DNA from 2 places in the Herbaspirillum sp. GW822-FHT03A08 genome. Region 1 is predicted to be linked to the other one. Evidence: predicted binding sites of a transcription regulator. Region 1 holds the regulator's gene; the other holds the start of a gene.

Region 1 (5,232 bases):
TCGTAACGATAAAAATCGTCCGCGCTGACAAAGTCAGCGATACGGTCCCAAGCAGCGTTATCCAGCATCAAACCACCCAGGACGGATTGTTCGGCTTCAATGGAGTGCGGCGGGACACGCAGGGATTCTATTTGCGGATCGGAAGATGCGTTCATGGCGCGCATTATACCTGCTAAGAGTGGTCGCTTCAGGAGCGGCGGCGAATTTAGCCGGTTTTGACAAACGAAATACAGCAGAGCTTTGCACCGGTTTATCCTCTGGGAAAGAGGACAAATCCGGCACAATAAAAAAGCCAGGCGAACCCGGCTTCTTTATTCAGTACATGGAACGACTTCGGCGTAAAACTTACGCGTGTTCGCCCACGACAGCAACAGTCACGTCAACCACGACGTCGGTGTGCAGAGCAACCGAAACAGCGTGCTCGCCGACGACCTTGAAAGGACCTTGCGGCAGGCGAACTTGCGACTTTTCGACCGGGAAACCTTGCTTTGCCAGCGCTTCAGCGATGTCAAAGTTGGTTACGGAACCGAACAGACGGCCATCAACGCCGGACTTTTGCGAAATTTGAACAGTCAGGCCGCTCAGCTTTTCGCCTTGTGCTTGTGCTGCTGCCAGCTTTTCAGCGGCTGCTTTTTCCAGCTCAGCGCGCTTCGCTTCAAATTCAGCGATCGCTGCGGCTGTAGCACGGCGAGCCATGCGTTGTGGGATCAGGAAGTTACGTGCATAACCGTCTTTGACGCGGACAACTTCGCCCAGGCCACCGAGATTAACGACTTTTTCCAACAGAATAACTTGCATATTTTTCTCCTATATCTCGTCGTCAATTACGCGTTGTGCAGATCAGTGTATGGCAGCAACGCGAGGTAACGTGCGCGCTTGATCGCGGTGTCAACTTGACGCTGATAGTGTGCTTTGGTGCCGGTCAGACGTGCTGGCATGATCTTGCCGTTTTCTTGCACGAAATCCTTCAGAGTGTCGACGTCTTTGTAGTCGACTTGCTCAACACCTGCTGCGGTGAAGCGGCAGAATTTTTTACGTTTGAACAGCGGGTTTTGCTGTTGGCGTTTTTGCTTCAACTTGCTTTTATCGAACTTTTTACCGAATGCCATTTTGCGGCTCCTGATATCTAAAAATTGAGTGGTTCTAAACTACAGATTCAAAATCAACGATGTGAAACACGAGGCTTTTGCTGTTGCGATTTCTGCGTGCCATGAAGCCGGTGAATTTGAGCATCTCGCCGAGACCGGCCCGATTAAGCCGGCCTGAAATTTCGCCTGCAGCAAATGCAGTGATTTCAAACTCGACCAACCTCTTGATGCCTGCCTCAGCCTGTTCCGACTGGTGCTGCAATTTTGCAGTCACTACCGGTATGCCCGCCGGGGTGTAACGTATGACGTCACGCTCGGCGATGATGGCAACAAACTGAAACTGGTTCACTCTCCCTGGTACTTTTCTATCGCAGCGTCAGCAATTAGGCTGCAGGTGCTTCTGCGCGATTGCTCTTTGCTGCATCTTCCTTTTGGACAGCCTTCAGGATTGGCGAAGGACCGGTTTCGGCCTTCTTCATCTTGACTGTCAGGTGACGCAACACAGCATCGTTGAACTTGAAGCCGGTTTCGATTTCGGCCAGAGTTTCGCCGTCAACTTCGATATTCAGGCAAACGTAGTGCGCTTTTGCCAGTTTTTGGATTTGGTACGCCAATTGACGACGGCCCCAATCTTCGACACGGTGAATCTTGCCGCCGCGCGCAGTAACGATGCCCTTGTAACGCTCGATCATCGCTGGAACTTGCTCGCTTTGGTCCGGATGGACGATAAATACGATTTCATAATGACGCATGTAGACTCCTTTATGGACTGATTAACAAATCGCCCACCTCGGCGTCAAGACGAGTGTGGGAAGAGGAAAGCCCGCAATCATACAACATTCGGCCAAAAACCTCAATACATTCAGGCATTTGCTGTTGGATTGCCGCCGTACCACTCGGCCGCACAGATGACATGATTTCAATATTGCAGATTGACACTGCTTTATAACTGTATAAAAATACAGACTGTTTATGCACCCAGCATAACTTCCCCGAAAGCCACCATGCTCAAACTGACCGCCCGCCAGGAACAGATCCTCAATCTGATCAAAGACGCCATTGAAAACACCGGCTTCCCTCCGACGCGTGCAGAGATTGCCACCGAGCTCGGCTTTCGCTCAGCCAATGCGGCCGAGGAACATTTGCAGGCATTGGCGCGAAAAGGCGCCATTGAGATTTCCCCCGGAACATCACGCGGCATCCGCCTGCGGGACAGCGCCTCCTCAATCGGCGGTGGTCGCCAGATGGCGCTGCCGCATCCCGCCCTCATGCAACTTTCGCTGCCACTGGTCGGACGCGTAGCTGCCGGCTCGCCGATTCTGGCGCAGGAACATATAGAGAGTAATTACAACGTCGATCCTGCCCTCTTTTCGGCAAAGCCGGATTATTTGCTGAAGGTGCGCGGCATGTCGATGCGCGACGCCGGCATTCTTGACGGCGACTTGCTCGCAGTCAAAAAGACCGATCAGGCTCGCAACGGCCAAATCGTTGTGGCGCGCCTGGGGGACGATGTCACCGTCAAACGCTATCGCAAAACCGGCTCATTGATAGAATTGCTGCCGGAAAACCCGGACTTCAACATTATTAAAGTATCTGCAGAAGAAGATAATTTTGCACTGGAAGGATTAGCTGTAGGCTTGCTGCGCAGCTGGAACTGACGCAAGTCGCCCCCTCCCCCCAATCCAGGAAGGCCCGCTAATTGCGGGCTTTTTTACGTCTGTTTGCACAATCAAATGAGAAATTGCATCATATGATATGCACTGATTAATTGCGCCGTCACCATGGCGATCAGTTCACCCGCGACGCCCGGAGTGAAGAAGATCCCAGGGACATCATCACCTGCCAAGGATTTCCAATGTCAACGCGTAGCAGCAACAAGCCCGTCAAAAATACATCGCCCAACCTCAAAGATCTGCTTGCCGTTCGTGAATGCCTTAGCTTTCTGGACGACCACAAGGTTGCTGAGGCAAAAGAACTCTGCGCCCAAGTCCTCAAGCGCGCTCCTGACCTGGTTTTCGCCAATCATGCATGGGGACTGATCGCCATGCGCGAAAACAACCATGCAGAAGCAGAAAAAGCGCTGCGCAAGGCAATCAAAGCAGACCCGCAAAACGCCGAATACCTGACGAACCTGGGAGGTGCAGTACTGAGTCAAGACCGCATCGACGACGCAATTGCTATCTACGAACAAGCCATTCAGCTCGACCCCGAGAACAAGGAAGCACGCGTCGGTCTGGCAAACGCATTGCATGAAAAGAACGACGCCGACGCCTCCATCGCGTATTTTGAGGATGCAGCAAAGCGCGCTCCGGACGCGCCGGGCCCGCTCTCCCACTTGGGGAAAGCACTGATCGACGCAAAGCGATATCAGGAAGCCGTTGGCGTTCTGCTGAAGTCGATGGAGCTCCAAATCAACTTCGCCCCCGCCCACACTAATCTCGGCATAGCATTTCAGGAAATGAATATGCTTAACGACGCGCTGGAATGCCACAAAACGTCGTTATTGCTGGACCCTACAGATATCTACGCGCAGTACAAGATTGCCGACACTTATATAAAGCTGAAGGACTACGATAAAGCGCATGAACACTACGAGCGCGTCATCGAGCTGGCTCCCAAGGACCCCAACAGCTATACAAAACTGGCGTCGAGCCTGTTTTCAAATCAGGATCGCTACGAAGATGCGATGACGCTCTTCCATCGCGCGCTGAAAATCGACCCGAAGCATCCGGTAACGCTGAACAATATCGGCGCCACCATGTACGACTATGGCGAGACCACCACGTCTTTGCAATATTTTAAAGATGCGCTGGCCCTCAAACCCAACTATCTGACCGCGCAACACAATCTTGCACTTGGACAACTTTTGGCCGGGGATCTCAAAGATGGCTGGGCCAATCACGAAAGCCGGCTGGAAGTCAAAGAGCGCCGCTATGTCTATAAACTGATCCACAAATTGTTCGGCGTCATCCCCAAATGGGACGGCAAGTCCTCCCTAAAGGGAAAATACATCTTGCTGATGCACGAGCAAGGCTTCGGCGACAGCATCCAGTTCGTACGCTATGTACATATGCTACTCGCTCAAGGAGCGCGCGTGGCCCTGCACGTCAAGGATCCCCTAGCCCGGCTGTTTCGCAGCGTATCGGATCAGATCACCCTGGTCAGGGAGAACGATCCGCTGCCGAAGTGCGATTGCGCCTATGTGTTGATGAGCCTGCCGCTCGCGCTGGGAACCGACCATGTGGAGGATATTCCGTCGTACCCGTCATATTTGTCAGCGGATCCAGCTGATGTTGCCAAATGGGCCGACAAAATAGATACCCTATCGGGAAATAAAACCGACTTGCGCGTCGGATTTGTCTGGGCCGGCAATCCGGAACACGGCAACGATCGCAAGCGTTCGATCCCGCTGGAGACGTTTGCACCTATATTGAACGTCCCCGGCGTCAAATTCTTTTCGATCCAGAAAGGTCATGCGACACCGGACTTGGCCAAACTTCCGCCGGAGTTACCGGTGTTCAATATTGGCAATGATTTCAACGACTTTGCCGATACGGCCGCAGCCATGGCGAATCTGGATCTGATTATTAGCGTCGATACTTCCGTCGTCCATCTTGCCGGCGCACTTGGCCGCCCAACGTGGACGCTGCTCCCTCAAACTCCAGACTGGCGCTGGCTGAATGACCGGGAAGATTCTCCTTGGTATCCGAGCATGCGCCTCTTCAGACAACAAGAACGCGGCGACTGGCCGTCCGTCATTGCAAAAGTATCATCAGAACTGGCTGTATTGCGCGACAAAAAGAAACGAAATCTCGCCTAATCAAAGACTTACCACCCATCCCAATTGCATTGCGTCAACTTTATCCATTGAGGCAATGCAATCCTCCCCCGCATCATTTCAGGAACTTTTACAAATAAACTCACTAAAGTTTTCTGAAATGCCGTCGAAATAAGATTTGCTTGACGTATAGAAGCACGCAGTTTTAGGTCGGACAGCATTGGAAAAAAATTTTTTGCGATAAACATTAAACTTTTTCCGATACCGTCCGATATAGCTAACAACAGCGGTTTGAACGCCTGAGGCTTTAGGTAAAAACCAAAGTTAAGCACTGAAACTCGGATTTATCGGCCTCAAATCTTAGGA
Region 2 (5,232 bases), on a different contig from region 1:
TTTTTGTCGCCTTTGTGATGGGCGCTGGCGATGGCTTTGCACAGATCCATGCCGAGGCCGGTCGACGGCTTGGCTTCGTGCGTGCCGATGCCGGGACCGTCGTCGCGGACGCTGAACACCACGCCGCTGCCGTCTTTATGGCAACCAAGCTCGATGCGCGTGCGGGCGAAGCGGGTGGCGTTCTGAAGCGCGGCTTCCAGCGCCAGGCCGACCAGGTTTTCATCGAAGAAGGCAATCAGCGGCATGCCTTCTTGATTGATGACGACTTCCAGGCCGGTCTGGTTGATGGTCAGGTGACGCAGCAATCCTTCCAGGAAGTCCTGCGGCGACAGCGCTTCAACTTGCGCAGTCAGACCTTGCGACGAGGCCTTGTACAAGGTCAGGAAACCGATCAGCTTTTCTTGCAGGGTCAGGCAGGTGGTATGTGCCTGGCCGGCGCGTTCGTCGGTCGCGCCGTCTGCCAGCATGCGCAGTTGGCCTTCGAGAACGCCGAGTGAGTTTTTGATGTCGTGAACAATAATCGCAGCAAGTTTGGGATCCATGGTCAGCTTTTCTGAGCGGCTTTTGCTACCGCTTCGCGTAAAAATTTATGCATCTTGCTGACGCGGTCATTGCCCGGTATCAGACGATCTAGAGTGTTGAGGTAGCGATTGACGCGCTTGACGTATTCCTGATGGATGCCGCGCTGGCTCATCCACAGCAGGTGCAGCTGGGCGGCGGCCATCAGGACGCCGGTGTTTTCCGGCATGCTGTGCAGCGCTTCTTCCAGCTTGGCCAGCGATTCGTCGGGCTTGGCGCTGCGCATGAGCGCGTTGGCTTCCGAGATGATCGACATACATTGCTTGACTGCGCCGTCGACCAGTTCGTCGGCCATGTTTTCGCGGCCACTGTCGATCAACACCTTGCGCGCCAGCGCCTGCAGCGTTTTGTTTTCGTGGTCCGACTTCACGGCCTTGGAGATCAGTTCGGCGCCTTCGTCATCGCGGCCCATCGAGAAGGCCGCGCGCGCCAGCGCCAACGTGGCCATTTCGGAGGGCACGCCGCCGGCCGATCTCATCGCGCTTTCAAATTCTTTTTCGGCAGAAATCATGTCGCCGCGCTGCACGTGCGCCTGGGCAGCGACGGCCGATTGCGCGGAGGTGAACATCTTCGATTCGGCATAGCGCTTTGGCGCGGCGGCCAACAGTTCCAGCGCGCCTTCGGCGTCACCGGTGTCGACGTGCACCTGCGCCAGCGTCAGCAAGTCGCTCGGTTGCGCCGTCAGCGAACCCTTGGTGTGTTTGAGCACGCGATCGAAGGCGGTCTTGGCCTGTTCGAGATCGCCGACGCGATAAGCTGCATCGCCGACCAGCCGGCTGCGGCGCGCGGAAGGGATGATTTCCGACGAACGCGACAAGGCGTCCAGCGCTTCATTCTGATTGCCCTGGGCTTCTTCGATTTGCGCCAGCAGGTCGTAGGCTTCAATGTATTGCGAATTCTGCGCCAGCACGTCTTGCACCAATATCTTGGCATCATCCAGCTGGCCGGCGACGATATTGCAGCGCGCCATGCCGACCTTCGCCCAGACCAGATCGTCGCGCATTTCCAGCGCTTGCGCATACACGGCGCGAGCTTCTTCAATGCGGCGCAGCTCAATCAGAAGGCTGCCTTTGGTCTTGAGGATGTCGACGATCCACTTCGGCGCAACCTTCAGTACGTTGTCGCACTCGACGATGGCGCCGGCCTGATCTTTGCGCTTGAGTTTTTCGTTGATCGGCAGCAGGGCGTTCTGCTTTTCCAGCAGGCGATCGATACGCTCGGCCAGTTTGGAAGCCGTCAGCGGCTTGAGCATGTACGCATCTGGCTGAAACTCGGCGGCGCTGGCCACCAGGTTGTAGCCGCTTTCCGCCGTCACCATGATGAACATGGTGGTCGGCGGCAACATGTGTTGGGTGCGGAAAAACTCCAGCAACTGCTGACCGTTGGTTTCCTTGTTCAGATTGTAGTCGCAGACGATCAGGTCGTAGGCAGCCGCCTCCACGAAGCGGATCGCTTCATCGGGCGTGCCGGCCTGGTCGACTTTCGTGATGCCAAGCTGTCCCAGGTGCATGCGAATGTTTTGGCGCATGGTGGGCATGTCATCAATGATGAGCGAACGCAGGCTGCTGATACGGCTGAATGGAACCAGGGTCATAAGGGGCGATACGAAAAAACGTAATATTACTAGCTAGAAATGTATATCAGATACGGTGAATACCCATGGAAAAAACGGGTATTTAACGCAATTTGTTCAAATTATAGAGGCTGAAGGCATTTTCCTCACTGCGGTGCGTCGTTTTGTCCTGCCTTCCTTGTCGTGTTGCAACAAAGCAGGTATGAAATGACGGCGGCAGGGCGGCTATAATCGGGAGCGCGATACTAACAGACATAAGAAGCAGGCTGATTTCTTTCGCCGTGGTGCCTTCAGGGCATAACGTTGTTTTTAGCGCAAATCTGCAACAGCAGAAAAAGTGCTTGCACGAACAACTGTTTTTTTATACAGTACTGCTTAACCAATTCATTGATCTGCGGATTCGCGGATCCAGACGATTCTCCTTGCTGAAAGAAACTCCTATGGACGATAAAAAAGCCACGAATGCCAGTAACTCGGAAAAGGGCAAGGCACTCGCCGCTGCTCTGGCGCAAATCGAGAAGCAGTTCGGCAAAGGCTCGGTCATGCGCATGGAAGATGGCGCCGTTGTCGAAGAGATTCAGGTCGTGTCGACCGGTTCTCTGGGACTGGACATCGCGCTGGGCGTCGGCGGTCTGCCACGCGGTCGCGTGATTGAGATCTACGGCCCTGAATCGTCGGGTAAAACCACGCTGACGCTGCAAGCCATTGCTGAAATGCAAAAAATCGGTGGCACTTGCGCTTTTATCGATGCGGAACACGCGCTGGACGTGACCTACGCTCAACGACTGGGCGTGAATCTCTCCGATTTGCTGATTTCGCAACCGGATACCGGCGAACAGGCGCTGGAAATCACGGATGCGCTGGTGCGTTCCGGCGGTGTTGACCTGATTGTCATTGACTCGGTCGCCGCGCTGACGCCACGTGCTGAAATCGAAGGCGACATGGGTGATTCCCTGCCAGGCCTGCAAGCGCGTCTGATGTCGCAAGCCCTGCGCAAGCTGACCGGCAGCATCAATCGCACGAATACCACCGTCATCTTCATTAATCAGATCCGTATGAAGATCGGCGTCATGTTCGGCAATCCGGAAACGACCACCGGCGGTAATGCGCTGAAGTTCTATGCTTCCGTCCGTCTGGACATTCGCCGCACCGGTTCGATCAAGTCGGGTGACGAAGTCATCGGCAGTGAAACCAAGGTCAAGGTAGTCAAGAACAAAGTCGCACCGCCGTTCCGCGAAGCGCACTTCGACATTCTTTATGGCGAAGGCACATCGCGCGAAGGTGAAATCCTCGATCTGGGCGCCGACGCCAAGATCGTTGAAAAGTCGGGCGCCTGGTATAGCTATAACGGCGAACGCATCGGCCAGGGTAAGGACAATGCGCGTAACTACCTGAAAGAGCGTCCTGAACTGGCACGCGAAATCGAAAACAAGGTACGCGCTTCCCTGGGCGTGCCTGAGTTGGCAGCAGCAGGCGCTCCGGCCGCTGCAACGCCGGCGCCAACAGGCAAAGGTTCTGCAAAGAACGTAGCCGCCGAAGAATCCTGATGTCGTTGTACCTCGCTCGAGTCTTGTCGGTTGCAACGATCGCGACGGTGTAACCGATGCCCAGGCCGCAACTCAGCCTGAAGGCACGAGCGCTCAAATATCTCTCTTCACGTGAGCATAGTCGTCTGGAACTTGCGCGTAAGCTAACCCCTTACGCGCAAGATGACGACGATATCGAAGCCTTGCTCAACTGGCTCCAAGAATCCAAATTTCTCTCGCAAGAACGTTTTTCCGAATCGCTGGTGCATCGGCGCGCGGGCCGCTACGGCAATAATCGCATTTTGTCTGAGCTGAAAAGCCACGGCATCAACGGCGAAGCGCTGGGTGATGCGAAGCTTGAACTTGCTCAAGGCGAGACGCAGAGGGCTCGCGAGGTCTTGAGTCGCAAGTACGCAGCAGCGCCGGAAGATGCCGAGACACGCGCCAAGTGCATGCGCTTCCTTCAGCAACGCGGTTTTTCTCATCGGGCGATTCAGGCCGCAGTCAAAACGGCGTGGAGCGATGAGCCTCACGATGATGATTAATCAGCGTCGTTGACAACCGGCCGCACCGTGATGCTTTCCCCGGACGTTAGCCGTTAATCCCGAAGTCTTGCGGAAGGACGTGCGCTTCAGGTGATTCTGCAATTCGTCCTTGTCTTCCACTGACATGAATCTCTGCAAAATACCCGGTAGTGGCTGATCCGACTGCCTAGCCGGGCGGAGCTGTGCTAAAATCTCCGGGTTTTTGCTGCGCCGCATTAGCGGCTGTCATGGCAATCTTTGCGATGACGACACGCAATGCGACAACGATTAATGTTGATCAAATGGCATTCTCTATGCCCAACGCACTGTCTGCACCTTCTACTAAGCAATCCGCGAGGCTTTCCAGCTTCGGCGTGCCCCCGTTCGGGCGGGCTGCGCAATCGCGGGTTCTTGCCTCCATTCGCGCCGTGCGGTTCTGCCGCCAGCCGGATTTCAATCCAGTAAGTTTTATTTAATAGTGTCTTAAAGGGAAGCTCCCATGAAAATCCATGAGTATCAGGGCAAAGAAATCCTCCGCCAATTTGGCGTGACCGTTCCACGCGGCATTCCGTGCCAATCCGTCGAAGACGCTGTCAAGGCAGCTGAAACGCTGGGCGGTCCGGTATGGGTCGTCAAGGCGCAAATCCACGCGGGTGGCCGCGGCAAGGGCGGCGGCGTGAAAGTTGCCAAGTCCCTGGAGCAAGTCAAGGAATACGCCAATCAGATCCTCGGCATGCAGCTGATTACTCACCAAACCGGTCCAGAAGGCCAAAAGGTGCGTCGCCTGCTGATCGAAGAAGGCGCAGACATCAAGAAAGAACTGTACGTTTCCATGGTCACTGACCGTGTGAGCCAACGTGTGGTCCTGATGGCTTCCAGCGAAGGCGGCATGGACATCGAAGAAGTCGCAGAAAGCCATCCGGAACTGATCCATCAGATCGCTATCGATCCGGCTACCGGCCTGACCGATGCTGATGCTGACAGCATCGCCACCAAGATCGGCGTTCCAGCCGCTTCCGTTGTTGATGCA

The links. The regulator LexA, encoded in region 1, represses DNA repair genes until DNA is damaged. The targets are predictions, from matches to a motif close to ACTGTATNNNNATACAGT.
Region 2: the regulator LexA is predicted to act here: its motif matches at 2,505-2,522, upstream of recA (recombinase RecA).

The regions. Positions count from the first base shown of each region.
Region 1 covers NZ_JBXANR010000003.1:263,892-269,123, reverse strand. Annotated here, with positions in the region: gene AC1RN6_RS10430 (replicative DNA helicase) at 1-155, opposite strand, end outside; gene rplI (50S ribosomal protein L9) at 346-798, opposite strand; gene rpsR (30S ribosomal protein S18) at 825-1,109, opposite strand; gene priB (primosomal replication protein N) at 1,144-1,437, opposite strand; gene rpsF (30S ribosomal protein S6) at 1,472-1,840, opposite strand; gene lexA (transcriptional repressor LexA) at 2,093-2,746, shown strand; gene AC1RN6_RS10400 (tetratricopeptide repeat protein) at 2,944-4,908, shown strand.
Region 2 covers NZ_JBXANR010000004.1:187,929-193,160, reverse strand. Annotated here, with positions in the region: gene AC1RN6_RS14080 (sensor histidine kinase) at 1-542, opposite strand, end outside; gene AC1RN6_RS14075 (tetratricopeptide repeat protein) at 545-2,173, opposite strand; gene recA (recombinase RecA) at 2,593-3,699, shown strand; gene recX (recombination regulator RecX) at 3,756-4,223, shown strand; gene sucC (ADP-forming succinate--CoA ligase subunit beta) at 4,702-5,232, shown strand, end outside.